Regions from separate parts of the Janthinobacterium sp. GW821-FHT03C10 genome, predicted to be linked through region 3. Evidence: predicted binding sites of a transcription regulator. Region 3 holds the regulator's gene; each other region holds the start of a gene.
What was found. The regulator FNR, encoded in region 3, switches genes on or off when oxygen is low (the NO sensors DNR and NnrR bind a similar motif). The targets are predictions, from matches to a motif close to TTGATNNNNATCAA.
Positions count from the first base shown of each region.

Region 1: a site for FNR is predicted at 2,679-2,692, ahead of cqsA (alpha-hydroxyketone-type quorum-sensing autoinducer synthase). Genes of this name have one in related genera too.
Region 2: a site for FNR is predicted at 3,074-3,087, ahead of AC07VH_RS08785 (OmpW/AlkL family protein). Genes of this name have one in related genera too.

Region 1 covers NZ_JBWKUN010000007.1:315,317-320,436, forward strand. Annotated here, with positions in the region: gene AC07VH_RS23445 (GIY-YIG nuclease family protein) at 1-308, shown strand, start outside; gene AC07VH_RS23450 (GIY-YIG nuclease family protein) at 366-836, shown strand; gene AC07VH_RS23455 (MarR family winged helix-turn-helix transcriptional regulator) at 894-1,361, shown strand; gene cqsA (alpha-hydroxyketone-type quorum-sensing autoinducer synthase) at 1,368-2,612, opposite strand; gene AC07VH_RS23465 (sensor histidine kinase) at 2,777-4,132, shown strand; gene AC07VH_RS23470 (response regulator) at 4,136-5,120, shown strand, end outside.
Region 2 covers NZ_JBWKUN010000002.1:221,672-226,791, reverse strand. Annotated here, with positions in the region: gene AC07VH_RS08810 (SpoIIE family protein phosphatase) at 1-162, opposite strand, end outside; gene AC07VH_RS08805 (NAD(P)H-dependent oxidoreductase) at 335-925, opposite strand; gene AC07VH_RS08800 (MerR family transcriptional regulator) at 999-1,361, opposite strand; gene fur (ferric iron uptake transcriptional regulator) at 1,431-1,868, opposite strand; gene AC07VH_RS08790 (LysR family transcriptional regulator) at 2,107-3,003, shown strand; gene AC07VH_RS08785 (OmpW/AlkL family protein) at 3,149-3,766, shown strand; gene AC07VH_RS08780 (MetQ/NlpA family ABC transporter substrate-binding protein) at 3,845-4,672, opposite strand; gene AC07VH_RS08775 (methionine ABC transporter permease) at 4,698-5,120, opposite strand, start outside.
Region 3 covers NZ_JBWKUN010000005.1:68,356-73,475, reverse strand. Annotated here, with positions in the region: gene AC07VH_RS17415 (response regulator) at 1-2,641, opposite strand, end outside; gene fnr (fumarate/nitrate reduction transcriptional regulator Fnr) at 2,881-3,639, shown strand; gene AC07VH_RS17405 (FixH family protein) at 3,766-4,290, opposite strand; gene ccoG (cytochrome c oxidase accessory protein CcoG) at 4,345-5,120, opposite strand, start outside.

The DNA.
Region 1 (5,120 bases), on a different contig from region 3:
GGCAACAAGCGCCCGCGCTGGGCATCCTCGCGCTGCGCCACCTGCCCAGCGGATGCACCCTGCTCGAACGCAGCCGCAACGCGCCCGGCACGCTGAACCGCCACCGCTTCGAACTCACGCTGGGCACGCACCGCAACGCCCGCCTGCAGGCGGACTGGCGGCGCGACGGTGCGGCGGCTTTCCGCTTCGACATCATTGACACCGTCGATCAATCCGACGATCCCGCCTTCGATGCGGACGCCGAGCTGGCCGCCCTGCTGGCCCTGCACCGGGCGCAACTGCTGGAACAAGGGCAATCCCTGTATTGAGCGGCCATGCTTTACACTTGCGCACTCAAGCACTGCGCAGCCAACACAAGGAAACCCATGACCGATCACCCTTCCCCGCCGCCGGACGGCGCCAGCGCGCTGGACTTCTGCCTGCGCCTGGCGCGCGCCCAGGCGCTCATCGTGCGCCGCTTCGACAGCATCCTGGGCAATCTGCATGACATGGATAAAACACAGCAAGCAGCCTTGAAAGCAGCTTACCGGCAACAAGCGCCCGCGCTGGGCATCCTCGCGCTGCGCCACCTGCCCAGCGGATGCACCCTGCTCGAACGCAGCCGCAACGCGCCCGGCACGCTGAACCGCCACCGCTTCGAACTCACGCTGGGCACGCACCGCAACGCCCGCCTGCAGGCGGACTGGCGGCGCGACGGTGCGGCGGCTTTCCGCTTCGACATCATTGACACCGTCGATCAATCCGACGATCCCGCCTTCGATGCGGACGCCGAGCTGGCCGCCCTGCTGGCCCTGCACCGGGCGCAACTGCTGGAACAAGGGCAATCCCTGTATTGAGCGGCCATGCTTTACACTTGCGCACTCAAGCACTGCGCAGCCAACACAAGGAAACCCATGACCGATCACCCTTCCCCGCCGCCGGACGGCGCCAGCGCGCTGGACTTCTGCCTGCGCCTGGCGCGCGCCCAGGCGCTCATCGTGCGCCGCTTCGACAGCATCCTGGGCAATCTGCATGGCCTGAGTTTCAGCGATTACCAATTGCTGTACCACTTGCAGCGGGCGCCCGGCGGGCGCCTGCGCCGCATCGACCTGGCCGAGCGCCTGGCGCTGACGGCGTCCGGCATCACGCGCTCGCTGATGCCGCTGGAAAAGATCGGCCTGGTGGCGCGCCAGGCCGACCAACGCGATGCGCGCGTCGGCTATGCCGCCATCACCGAGGCGGGACTGGCATTGCTGGCGCACGCGCATACGACGGCGCAGGCGCTGGGCCAGGAATTGCTGGGCACCGCCAGCGCGGACCAGCTGGCGCCCCTGTCCATGCTGCTGGGCACGATCGCCGGCAAGCAGCCCGCCAACGGCTGACGCGCGCTACACCAGCGCCAGCTTGCGCAGGCGCCGCGTCGATGGCCAGCGCGCCATGCCCGTCTCGTCACGGATGGCGGCGCAGGCGGCCAGCACCCTTGCGCACTCGTCCTCGCGCAGGCCCGCGTTCAGGGTCAGGCGCACCAGCGAACGGTTCTTCGGCGTGGCCGGCGCACAGAAGACGGCGCCGTAGATGCCGTGCCGTTCCAGCGCCTTGCGCAGGAGCAAGGTATCGGGTTCGCTGCCCGCTTCCAGCGCAATGATCTGCTCGGTGCCATCGCTGACGTTGTAGCCGAGATCCATCAAGCCCTGGCGCAGCTGCACGCTGTGGCGGCGCAGGGCGGCACGACGGGCGTCGGCGGCGCGGATGAAATCGAGCGCCACATCGAACCAGGCCAGCTCATGTTCCAGCAGGCAGGAACTGAAGATGGCGGGCCGTGAGGCGGACAAAAAATATCCCTTGAAACGGGCCGAACAGGTAATCAGCCCCGCCCGGCCCGCGAACGCCTTGGCCAGCGACGCCGTGCGGAAATGCACGCGCCCGGCCAGGCCCAGCTCCACCACCAGGCCCGCGCCCTGCGGCCCGTGCGTGCCCAGCGAGTGCGATTCGTCGACGATCAGCATGCTGCCGCTGCGCTCGGCGATTTCCACCATGTCCAGCAAGGGCGCCACGCTGCCGTTGGTGCTGTACAGCGCATCGACGACGATGATGCCGGGGCCGTGCTTGTCGAGCTGGCGCCGCAGGTGGGCGCCATCGTTGTGCAGGAAGGCGACGGGCACGGCTTGCGCCGATTGCACGCCCTCCCACAGCGAAGCGTGCGCCTGCATGTCCAGGTACACGGGAATGCCGGGCCCGGCCAGGCTTTGCAGCAAGCCCACATTGGCGGCCCAGCCCGACTGCGCCAGCACGCACGCTTCGCTGCCGAGAAAATCCGCCAGCTTGCGTTCGAGCCGGTGCTGGCGGCTGCCTTCCTGCAGGAACACGGACGACATCAGCATGGCGCCGCCGTCCTGCAAGACGCGCGCCTGGGCCGCCAGCAGGGCCGCCTCGCCGGCGATGTTCAGATAGTCATTGCCAGCGAGCATCACGGCACCTGCCGGCATAGCTTGCCATTCGTGCAGGTGTTCGCCGCCAAGCAGCTTCTCGACGCGCTCGACGTAATGCTCATCCATGCGCGCGCGCACGAAGGCAGGCATCAGCTGCTCGGCGTGGATGGCGCGGGACGACAGGGGGGAAATGGCGTGTGACATAGGGACTCCTGATTGGTTGCGGTGGGAACTACCGCGTCCAACATGCGCGAGCCATCCGGCAAGAGATTGATACAGCTCAACAGTTATGCCGATATTCTGCTGATAGGGCGGGAACCCGCCGATGATGTTGTATTGACACGCCTCAACGAACACGCCCCCTGACCATGATGCATGCGCAGTCCCCTTCCGGAATACGGTGGCAAGGCAAGCTGCTCCAGCCTTTCCTGCATTTCCACGACGCCATCGAACACACGCCCGTGCGGCGCGCCCAGGTGCGCGCCCTGGCGCTCATCGGTGCGCTGGGCATGCCCCTGTACTACGCGCTATGGCATTATTTCTTTCCGCAAGAATACGAATCGCTGCTGCTGCGCACCGTGGCGGCGCTGCTGTTCCTGCCCGCGCTATGGCCTGACCGCGTCAGCAACACCTGGTTCAGCGTCTACCTGTTCCTGGGGCTGACCTTCGAACTGCCGTTTTTCTTCACGTATATGTTCCTGATGAACCACGCTTCGGCGCTGTGGGTACATTCGCTGCTGGTGGCGCTGATCGTGCTGTTTCACTTCGATACGCGCATCGCCGTCCTCGCCTACCTGAGCGGCACCGTGCTGGCCTGCCTGGCGTTTGCCGTGGCCGGCGATCCCGCCTTTTTGCTCAGCCGCGACGTCTTGCAGCAATTGCCCGTGCACTGGTTCACGATTGCCGTGCTGTCCGTCGTCAAGGTGGGGCGCCATGTGGGTGCGCAGGAAAAGCTGGCCGGACTGGCTGCCGGGCTGGGCAGCGTGGCGCACGAATTGCGCACGCCCCTCGTCAGCGTCGAGGCGAACGTGCGCGGGCTGCAACGGGGGCTGCAGCAAAGGGGGCCGCAAAGGGGGCAGCATGGGGAGCAGCAAAACCCGCAAGGCCAGCCGCCCGATGCGGACAGCCTGGACGCGCTGGCGCGCATCCGCTTCGAAGTGCGCCATATGCACCATATGATCGATCTGTTCCTGCTCAGCGCCAGCGCCGTCAACCGCAAGCTCGAAGCGAACGAGACGGTCGCCATGCACGACAGCGTGACGGCCGTCCTGCGCCGCTACCCGTTTACCAGCACGGCGCAGCGCGACATCGTCAAGGTCGACGTGCGCGCCGACTTCAGCTTTTCCGGCCAGTCCGAACTGTGCGTGGTCATCCTGCTGAACTTGCTGCGCAATGCCTTGAAAGGCATCCAGCGCGCCGGCAAGGGCCGCGTGCGCATCGTCATCGATGGCGCGCGGCCCGTGCCGCGCCTGCTGTTCATCGATACGGGCTGCGGCATCGCGGCCAGCCGGTTGCCGCTGATCTTCGACCGTTTCTATTCCTATCCCTCGCACAACGGCAGCGGCATCGGCCTGGCCCTGTGCCGGCAAATCATGCAAGCCTGGCATGCGCGCATCAGTTGCGTCGCGCGCGAAGGCGCGTATGCCATCTTCGTGCTGGAGTTTCCGCAGACACACGCCAGCACCAGGCACAGCCGTTTTCCATCCATCCACCGCGCGAGGTGACGCATGCAACTGCCCGTCTACACCCATCCGACCCTGACCGTATTGATCGACGACAGCGATTCCTTCCTGAAAAGCCTGGCGTTCCAGCTCGATCCCGGCCTGGCGCGCAAGACGTTCCACGACACCAGCAGCGCGCTGCACTGGCTGCGCCACAGCACGCAGCCGGGCGAAACGCCGCTGCACGTCAACTTCGACACGCAAAACCTGCCGCCCGACCAGTGCAACGTGGCGCTCGACATCGAACGCATCTGGCGCATCAGCGGCCAGGCGCAGCGCTTTGCCGTGCCCTCCGTGCTGGTGGTCGATTACTCGATGCCGCAGATGAATGGCCTGGAATTTTGCCAGGCCGTGCGCGACTTGCCGTGCAAGAAGATTTTATTTACGGGCGCGGCCGACGAAAAGGTGGCCGTGACGGCCTTCAACCGGGGCTTGATCGACCGCTACATCAAGAAGAGCGACGACGATGCGCTCGACATCCTGGAACAGGAAATCGTCAGCCTGCAAGGCGAATTTTTCCTGCAGCAAACGGAGACCGTGCGCGACCTGCTGATGCTGCACGACTACAGTTTCCTGCAAGACGAGGCGCTGGCCGCCGTGGTGCACGAGCTGTGCAAGCGTCACGGCTTCGTCGAGTTCTATATCTTTCCCAATCCCAGCGGCATCCTGTTCTTCACGCGCGACGGCCACGCCAAGCTGATGATCATCGAGACGGAGCGCAGCCTGCACACGCAGTACGAAATGGCGCGCGACAGCGACGCACCGGGGTCGCTGCTGCTGGCCCTGCTGGAAATGCGCGTGATCCCGTACTTTTCCGACGCCGACAGCGACGGCATGTATGCGGCGCACATCGGCGAAAACTGGTTCCGCTATTGCGCCGCCCCCACCATCTGCCTGGGCCGCGTGACGTATTTCTGGGCCCTGTTCGACGTGCCGGCGCACCAACTGGGGCAGCCGGTCATGTCCTACGCGCAATTTCTACGCGCGGGCG
Region 2 (5,120 bases), on a different contig from region 3:
TAAGCCGATGGGCTTCTGCTGTTCCGTGACGGGCAGGCTCATCATGTCACGCCGCTCCGTGAACAGTTCCAGCACGGCGAAGTTGCTGGCGTCGGCCTGCACGGATTCCGTGGGAATGCACAGGTCAAGCGCCACGGACGTGCGATAACGGGGAAGATGCAATCGAGAAGCGTTGAACTCCACAGCGGCTACCTTTACATGACGATCGGACCCTTGTTGTCACGCGGGCAAGGCGACTGACAAACAGGCAATATCATCATGGTAGCCGTCGAATGTGACGTCTTGATTACCGACTTGTCAAAACCGTATGCAAGATGGCTGTAGGGCAAGCAACTTACAGGCCCCGGGCCAGCGCCTGCGCCTGCGCCAGCCAGCGTTGGCGCTGCGCTTCGGTGGAATTGATCATGGGGCCGAAACTGGCCACCTTGACGGGCTTGACGCCGCAGAACTCCAGCGTCGTCTTGCGCAGCTGGTGGATGCCGGGCATGCGGTAGACCCAGCGGAAATACCAGGGCGGCGTGTCCATCGTCACCAGCAGCTGGGCCGTGCGTCCCAGCAGCAGCTGGGCTGGAAACGCCTTGCCCGGGCGGTATTTGAAGGCAAAGCCGGGCAGGAAGACGCGGTCGACAAAGCCCTTCAGCAGGGCCGGCGCGCCGCCCCACCAGATCGGGTAGGCAAACACCAGGTGTTCGGCCCAGCTGATGGCTTCCTGCGCGGCCAGCAAGTCCGGCTCCAGCGGCTGCACCTGGCGGTAGCCTTCATGCAGGTTCTGGTCGAAGTCCAGCTGTCCCAGGCGCAGTTCGCGCACGCTGTGGCCTGCGCCGCGGGCCGTGGCGGCGTAGGCCTCGGCCAGGGCGGCGCAGAAACTGTCGCTGGACGGGTGGCCGAGGAGAATCAATATGCGCTTGGGTGTCGTCTTGGTCATGATGCAGGCTGTCCGTTAAAGAAGAGCTTGCATGCTAAAGCCTGCCCCTAGTGGCAGAGTCAAGCGCGCAGTGTCAGGCTGCCTGCAATTGCTGGCGCGCCAGGCAGTCGCGGATTTCCGTGTCGATGTCGGCCAAGTGCGCGTCGAGCTGGCGCAGGCGGGCGATATCCTGCCGCACCTGCGCGCGCTTGGCGTCGATGTGCCGCGACAGGGCGGCCCAGTCCGTGTCATCGCCGGCCAGGACTGGCAGCAGTTCGGCCAGGCGGAAGCCCAGGACCTGCGCCTGGCGTATCAGCTTGACTTGCGCCAGGTCTTGCTGCGTATACACGCGATAGGCGCCGGAACGGCGCACGTCGCCCAGCAAGCCCAGCGCCTCATAGTGGCGCAAGGCTTTGGGCGAGGTGCCCGCCAGGCGGGCGATTTCTCCGATGTACATGGGTGATCCTTTCTCGAGCGTGAGCGAATCTTACCGCAAGGCAGTGGCGCCCAGGCGGCCCAGGCATCGTCAGACCCGGCGCGGCGGGATTTTCTTCGCCGTGCACTCGGCGCAGGTGCCGTACAGCGACAGCGCGTGCTCGTGCAGCACGAAGCCCCGCTCGGCGGCGATCTCGTTCTGGCGCAGTTCGATGCCTTCGTCGACGAATTCATCGACCTTGCCGCAACCCGTGCAGACCAGGTGGTCGTGGTGCTGGCCTTCGTTCAGTTCGAAGACGGCGTGGCCCGATTCGAAGTGCCGGCGAAACAAAATGCCCGCTTCGGCAAACTGCATCAGCACGCGGTAGATGGTGGCCAGGCCCACGTCGATCTTTTCGGCCAGCAAGAGTTTGTAGACATCGTCCGCACTCAGGTGCTTGATCGTGCCTTCCTGGAACAGCTGCAGAATCCGCAAGCGGGGGATGGTCACTTTCAAGCCCGATTCACGCAGTTCCCTCAATATATCCATGTCTCCCATTCCTTTTTGTAATCGCTGAGCGAGGTAAGCCATTATATCGCAAATGATAATCATTACCATTCTCATGTGCGCATTGAAAATAGTATGCTGCATGGGCAGGCGGCAATCCAGTGACATCGGTGCAAGTAGTGCTTGCGTTGCGGACAAGTTTGCCAGCGCGATAGTTAAGAATGGAAAAATGGCACCCGGATCGCTACACTGTGCAGCAGACAATAACAATGGAGGGGCCATGGACCGATTCGATGCGATGCGCATCTTTACCCGCATCGTCGAACTGCGCAGTTTCACGCAGGCGGCGCATGACCTTGGCTATCCGAAGGCCACCGTCACGCATGCGATCAAGCAGCTTGAAGCGCGGCTGCGCGTGCGCCTGCTGCAGCGGACCACGCGGCAAGTGACGCCCACGCCCGATGGCGAGGCGTATTACCAGCGCTGCGCGCGCCTGCTGGCGGACCTGGAAGAAACGGAAGCCGTGTTTTCCTCGGCGGCGCGGCAGCCGGCCGGCAAGCTGCGCATCGACCTGCACGCGACCCTGGCCATGCACTTCGTCATGCCCGTGCTGGACCGGTTCTGCGCCCGCTATCCCTTGATCGAACTGGAAATCGGCATGGGCGACCGCCTCGTCGACCTGGTGCGCGAAGGCGTCGATTGCGTGCTGCGCGTGGGGGAGTTGAGCGATTCGTCGATGGTGGCGCGCAGGGTGGCGCTGCTGGAGCAGGTGACGTGCGCCAGCCCCGCCTACCTGGCCGCACACGGCACGCCGGAAAACCTGGCGCAGCTGGCGGGCCACCGCGCCGTCAATTTCTTTTCCGCCCAGACGGGCAAGGTCTGGCCCTTCGATTTCAAGGCGGATGGGCAGCGGCACAGCGTGGCCTTGCCGGGCAGCGTGTCCGTCAATAACGCGGACGCGTATCACGCCTGCTGCCGCGCGGGCATGGGCTTGATCCAGGCGCCCCGTTATCACCTGGAGCGGGCGCTGGCGTCTGGCGAGCTGGTGGAAGTGCTGCGGGACTGGCGTCCCGACCCGCTGCCCGTGTCCGTGCTGTATCCCCACCACCGGCAATTGTCGCCGCGCGTGCGCGTGTTTGCAGACTGGGTCGCCAGCCTGTTCGCCGAGGCGGCCTGATTTTGCAATGCCGCATTTTCTTGACCTGGGCAAAGGAAAAAATCCCTCTGTTGATGCCATCTAGCACTATTTGATGTGGATCAAAGTTTTTGTTGCACTGCACTCTTAGACTTCGCAGCGTTACTTAACGACAGAGGAAAATAAAATGAAAAAGTCCGCAACTGCAGCAGCAATCGTTTTGGCCGCCATCGGCGCATTCGCCGGCAACGCAATGGCACAGGAAGGCCCATGGCTGGTCCGTGCGCGCGCCGTGCACATCGATCCGGCCGATAAATCTGCTCCTGTTGGTGGCGTCGGCGCATCCGACCGTTTGACGGTCAGCAGCAAGACGATTCCTGAAATCGATATTTCGTACTTCTTCACCCCGAATATCGCTGCCGAGCTGATCCTGACTTACCCGCAAAAGCATGACGTCAAGCTCGACGGCAACAATATCGGTACCTTCAAGCACCTGCCGCCGACCCTGTCGCTGCAATACCACTTCATGCCTGAAAAACAGTTCAGCCCTTACGTGGGTGCCGGTATCAACTACACGAATATCTCGGACGTGAAATTGCTGAACGGCGCCGGCCGCCTCGAGCATGACAGCTGGGGCTACTCGCTGCAAGCCGGTGTCGACTACAAGCTGGACAAAAACTGGTCCTTGAACTTCGACATCAAGAAAGTGCAGATTCGCAGCGATGTGTTCATCGGTGGCGCCAAGGCCAGCGAAGTCAAGGTCGATCCATTGCTGATCGGTGTCGGCGTCGGTTACCGCTTCTAAATAGTGATGGCGCCCGCAAGGCGCGGACAATAAAAAAGGACGGCCTTGGCCGTCCTTTTTACGTTTGGTGCACGCCGTTTATTTTTTCAGCGTCTTTTCCAGCGCCAGCTGGTAGTCCGTCTTTTCGTAGCCGGCCAGGTATTTGTTGGTGGCGTCGAGGAAGGCGCGCGAGCGGTAGGCCGCTTCCAGGTCCTTGACCCAGGGCTTGGCCTTGTCGGCCGTGCGGATGGCGACCAGGTTGATGTAGCTGTCCGAGATCTTTTCCACGGAGAGGGCCGACGTCAGCTTCATGCCGGCGGCCAGGGCGAAGTTGCCGTTGACGAAAGCGTAGTCGGCGTCCGCCAGCGAGCGTGGCAACTGCGCCGCTTCCAGCGGCACCAGTTTCAGCTTCTTCGGGTTCTCCAGTACGTCGCGCTCGGACGCGCGCAGCGGGTCGACGTTCGGTTTCAGCTTGATCCAGCCCATCTTGGCCAGCATCACCAGCGCGCGCGCCTGGTTGGTCGGGTCGTTCGGCATGGTGATGGTGGCGCCGTTCCTGACTTCGGCCAGCGTCTTTTGCTTGCCGCCGTACAGGCCGATCGGCATGGTCGGCACGGTGATCAATGAACTCAGTGGCAGCTTGTTATCGGTGGCGAACTTGGTCAGATACACGATGTGCTGGAACACGTTGGCGTCCAGCGAGCCTTCGGCCAGCGCGTAGTTCGGCTGCACGTAGTCGTTGAATTCGACGATCTTGACCTTGTAGCCCTGTTTTTCCAGGATGGGCTTGATGCCCAGCTTCAGCTGGTCCGAGTAGGGGCCGGAGCTGGTGCCGATGACGATTTCCTTCGGGTCCTTGGCGTGGGCGGCGGTGGCGAGGGTCAGGCTGGCGGCGGCCAGCAGCAGGGTGCGGCGAATGTGGTTCATGCAGGTCCTTGTTTCTGAATTTGAATTAACGTTTGTCGAGGCGCTTGGCGATGCGCGTGCCGGCGAACTGGATGGTTTGCACCAGCACGATCAGGATGGCGACTGTAGCGACCATGATGTCCGTCTCGAAGCGGTAGTAGCCGTAGCGGATGGCCAGGTCGCCGATGCCGCCGCCGCCCACCACGCCGGCCACGGCCGAATACGACAGGAAGCTGATCGACAGCACGGTCAGTGCCAGCACGAGGCCGGAACGCGCTTCGACCAGCAGCACGCGGAAGATGATCTGCAGCTCCGACGCGCCCATGGCGTGCGCCGCCTCGATCACGCCGCGCGGCACTTCGCGCAGGTTCTGTTCCACCAGGCGCGCCAGGTAGGGAATGGCGGCGAACGACAGCGGCACGGCAGCTGCCAGCGGGCCGATCGAGGTGCCCGCGATGATGCGCGTAAA
Region 3 (5,120 bases):
CTTCCACCACCACGGGCTTGGCGATGAAATCGCTGATGCCGGCCGTCATGCAGCGTTCGCGCTCGGACGCCAGCACGCCGGCCGTCATGGCGATCACGGGCAGGTTCAAGCGCAGTTCCGTGCGGATAATGTGGGTGGCGCTGAAGCCGTCCATGACGGGCATCTGCATGTCCATCAGCACGATGTCGTAGCGCAGCGCTTCCGTGCGCAGCCGTTCCACGGCTTGCAAGCCGTCGCCCACCACGTCCAGGGTGGCGCCCATGTGTTCGAGGATGCCGCGCGCCACGGCCTGGTTCAGATGGTTGTCTTCCACCAGCAGGAAATGCACGCCGGCCAGCTCCGTGCCCAGCGGCTGGTGCAGGATGCGCTGCTCGCCGCCGTCGTGCTTGGCAATCAGCGCCTGGTGCAGGGCATCGAACAGGCTCGAGCCCGTGATCGGTTTCATCAGCACGACGTCGGCCTCGGCCGCGCTGGAGATTTCCTCCAGGTGGTTGCGGGCGAAGGCGTTGACCATCACCACGATGGGCTGGCGCTGGCCGGCGGCCGCCTGGCGGATGGCCTTGGCCGTGGCCAGGCCGTCCATCACGGGCATGTGCCAGTCGGCCAGCACCACGTCGTACGGTTGCTGCTGCGCCAGGCGTTCGCGGTACAGTTCGATGGCGGCAAAGCCGGAGTCCACTTCGTCGGCCAGCCAGCCCCATGCCTCGATCAGCTTGACGATCAGTTCGCGCGTGGTGCGGTTGTCGTCGGCCACCAGCAGGCGCAGCTGGCCCAGGGTGGGCGTGCGCCGCGTTTCGGCCGGCTGCGCCAGCATGTCGAACGGCACGCTGAACCAGAAGCGGCTGCCCTTGCCTTCGCTGCTGGCGACGGCGATGTCGCCGCCCATCATGTGGATCAGCTGTTTGCTGATGGCCAGGCCCAGGCCCGTGCCGCCGAAGCGCCGCGTGATGCTCTGGTCGCCCTGCGAAAACGCGGCAAACAGCTGCTGTTGCTGCAGTTCCGTCATGCCGATGCCCGTGTCGCGCACTTCGAAGCGTAGCCAGGCGCGCCCGTTCTCTTTCTCGGCCAGGCTGACGGCCACCACCACTTCGCCGCTCTCGGTAAACTTGATGGCGTTGCCGGCCAGGTTGACGAGGATTTGCTGCAGCCGCTGGGCGTCGCCCACGAGGCGGCGCGGCACATCGGGCTCGACGGCAATCGCCAGTTCCAGCTCCTTTTCGCCCGCATTCATGGTCATCGTCGTGGCCAGCGTGTTCATGACCTCGTCGAGGTCGAATTCGACGGGCGACAATTCCATGCGGCGCGCCTCGATCTTCGAATAATCGAGCACGTCGTTGAGGATGCCCAGCAGCGACTGGCCCGCCACGCGCACCATGGTCAGATACTTGCGCTGTTCCGTATCGAGCTTGGTATTGCCCAGCAAATACACCATGCCCAGCACGGCATTGAGGGGCGTGCGGATTTCATGGCTCATGTTGGCCACGAAATCGCTCTTCGCGCGGTTGGCCGCCTCGGCCCGGTCGCGCTCCTGTTCCAGCTCCGCCGCGCGCGATTCGAGTTCCTGCTGCAGCCGGTCGCGTTCGCTCATCAGGCCGTTGAAGGCTTCCGTCAGCTCGCCGATCTCGTCGCGCTGCTGCACGGGAACGGGGGTGAAACGGCTGCCGCTGGTGCGCAGCGCCTGCAGGGTGTCGCGCAGGCGCACCAGGGGCGACAGCAGGCGTACGGTGACCCAGCCCAGCACGGCTGCGGCCAGCAGCGAGGCGAGGATGCTCCACAGCACCAGCCGGTACAGCACGCCGTCGAACGGTTCGAAGGCGTCGTCGAGGGGCAGCGAGGCGGCCAGCAGCCAGTTCACCGATTTCAGGCGCTTGAAGCTGTTGACGGCCGTGATGCCGCGGCTGTTGGTGCTGACCATGCTGCCTTCGCCATCGTCCTTCAGCAGCTGAGTGGTCGTCAGGTTGGCGTTCGGCAGGCGCGGCTGCAGCAAACGGCTGGTATCGGGGTGCAGCACGTAGCGCGGCACGGCGCCGCGCGTGAGGATGAAGTAATAGCCGCTCTTGCCGATCTTTTCCGAGCGCAAACGCCCCAGCAGGTTGTCCTTGTACAGGCGCAGCACGCCGATCACCACGCCGGCCACCTGGCCGTCGGCGGCCAGCACGGGCGCCACCATCTGCACGATGGGCATGCCGCTCGATTTGCCCAGCATCGGCTCGGTGATCATGGGCTGGCGCGTGCGCAGCACGGTCTGGAAATACTCGCGCTCGGCGACGTTGATGCCGGCGCGCCCCGCCACTTCCGGCATGTCGGCCACGACGGCGCCGTGCGCGTCGAGCACCAGCACGTCGTCGAACAGCACCAGCATCGAGCGGCGCGAATAGTATTCGCGCAACTGGGCGGGCTGGGCGATCAGTTCCGGCGGCTGCTGCCGGGCCGTCAGGGTGACGATCTGCAGCAGCATCCCCAGCTTGTCGTCGAGCTCGGCGGCGGTGCGGCTGATCAGGGACGACTGCTGGCTCAGCAGTACCCGGGTGAAATCGTCGCGCATGTGCTGCACCTGGATCATGGTGACCAGCGCGATCATGGCGATCGAGGTCAGGCTGGTGGCCAGCGCGACTTTTGCTTTGATGCCGAGAGGCTTCATGATTTCCTTTTCAGTACCGGGCGGCACAGGCGGCAAATAATGCTGTCAGGAATTTTCCTATCAATACCCCAGCTTGGCAAGCGCCGCCACGCAAATTGCCCTCTCCGCATGGGCTTTTGACGATGTTGCCATATAATTAAAGGCGGGACGTCGTTTATTCGGTGAAATTGCGGTGAAATTGGCACACGGCAACCCTGTATGCAGTAAACTTGTTGTTGCATTTTCTAAAAGGTACCGACATGACTGAAGCGCTACTCACTCCAACCTTGCCCACAGTGACCGTGGAAGCGTTGCGTGCGCGATGCTCGACCTGCAGCATGCATCAATTGTGCCTGCCGATGGGCCTCGATGTGGGCGACATGGACAGGCTGGACCAGATCATCGGCCGCCGCCGCAAGATCGTGCGCGGCGCCTCGCTGTTCCGCATCGGCGACTCGTTCCAGAACCTGTACGCGATCCGCCTGGGCCACTTCAAGACCTACCAGATCAATCCGGGCGGCGAAGAGCAGGTGACGGGTTTCCAGATGGCTGGCGAACTGCTGGGCATGGACGCCATCAGCGCCGACCGCCACCACTGTAATGCGGTGGCCCTGGAAGACAGCGAAGTGTGTGAAATCCCGTTTTCCAGCCTGGAACAATTGCTGGGCAACATGCCGACCCTGCTGCGCCATTTCCACCGCATGATGAGCCAGGAAATCACGCGCGAGCAAAGCGTGATGCTGTTGCTGGGCAATATGCAGGCGACGCAGCGCTTTGCCGCCTTCATCGTCAACCTGGCGTCGCGCTATGAAGCGCGCGGCTATTCGAGCAGTAAATTCCAGTTGCGCATGTCGCGCGAGGAAATCGGCAACTACCTGGGCCTGACCATCGAAAGCGTCAGCCGTTTATTGTCGAAATTCAAGAAGGAAGGCTGGCTGCGCGTCTCCAACCGAGAGATCGAGATCCTGCAGCCGGCGAAATTGAAGGCCATTACGGCCGGCACGGACGTCTGCAAATAACAGCACCGTCAAAACCTACTGCGCGTCGCGCTTTGCGGCCTGCGATGCTCGCTGTGCTCTAGCACAGCTGCGCTTCTCAGCCACAAATCACTGCCGCTCGCTACGGTTTTTTCCCGGCGCTGTACGTTATAGCTCTTCATCCGCGTGCAGCGCGATGCTGCGTTGTAGCGGCCAGGTCCAGATACCGGACAGGCGCCACTCGCGCTTGTCATTTTCCACCAGCACCTGCCAGCGGCTGCGTTCGAGCATCGGCAGCGCCACGGAAAAATTGCCGGCCGCATCGGGCTGCACCAGCAGCTTGATATCCTTTTCCGGCAGGGTCGCATGCGCCAGGTGCAGCAGCAAAGGCCTCTGGTACGCCTTGCCGAAGCTGTGCACGGAACCGCTCAGGCGCGCTGCGGCGACGTCATACGCCAGGGTCGTATCCATGGCCAGGTCGCTGGCGATCGTGTCGCGCTTCAAATCCTGGTTGATGGCCTTGCCCTGCTTGTAATAGTCGCCCACCACCAGCGCATCGGGTTGTGTAAACGCGATATAACCCATGAAGCTGCCGACGACCACGGACAGGCCGGGACCGATCATCAGCAGCCATGGCCAGCGGTGCTTGTACCACGGGGCAACGGGGGCTTGCAGTTTCAGACTGTCGGACATGCTATTTCTCCTGTGTAAATGGCCGGCCCCCATGCGGGGACCGGCCTTCCTGCATTAGCGCGGCACGATGAAGACCGCGCTTTCGCGCACGTGCAGCGACGGGTCGTCCAGCGAGTGCAATTCGATTGCAATCTTGTTCGAACCCTTCTCGCCGACGCCGTGCGGCACGCGCAGGCGGATCGGCCAGCCCAGCGTTTCCGTCGGCTGCAACGTCACTTCCTCGCGTGTCAGCAAGGTCAGGCCCGGCAAGCCGGATGCGCTGATTTTGAAATGCTGGCTTTGCTCGGAGGTGTTCATGATCTGCAGGCGGTAGACGTTTTCGATCATGCCGTCTTCCACTTCGCGTCCCATCGAACCGCGGTCGCGGATCACGTCCATTTTCAGCGGCGTGCGCAGGGCCAGCGAAGTACACACGGCGATGATGATCAGGGCCAGGATGGAAGTGTAGATCAGCACGCGCGGGCGCATGGCGCGCTGGCGGATCTGCTTCGAATTGAAGTTGTTTTCCATCGCATGGTCGGTGCTGTAGCGTATCAGGCCACGCGGCCGTTCGACCTTGTCCATCACGGTATTGCAGGCATCGACGCAGGCGGCGCAGCCGATGCATTCATACTGCAGGCCGTTGCGGATATCGATGCCGGTCGGACACACCTGCACGCACAGGGTGCAGTCGATGCAGTCGCCCAGCTTGTCGTTGTTGCCAGCCTTCTTGCTCATGGCGCCGCGTGGTTCGCCGCGCTTGGCATCGTAGGTGATGATCAGCGTGTCCTGGTCGAACATGGCGCTCTGGAAGCGCGCGTAGGGGCACATGTATTTGCACACCTGCTCGC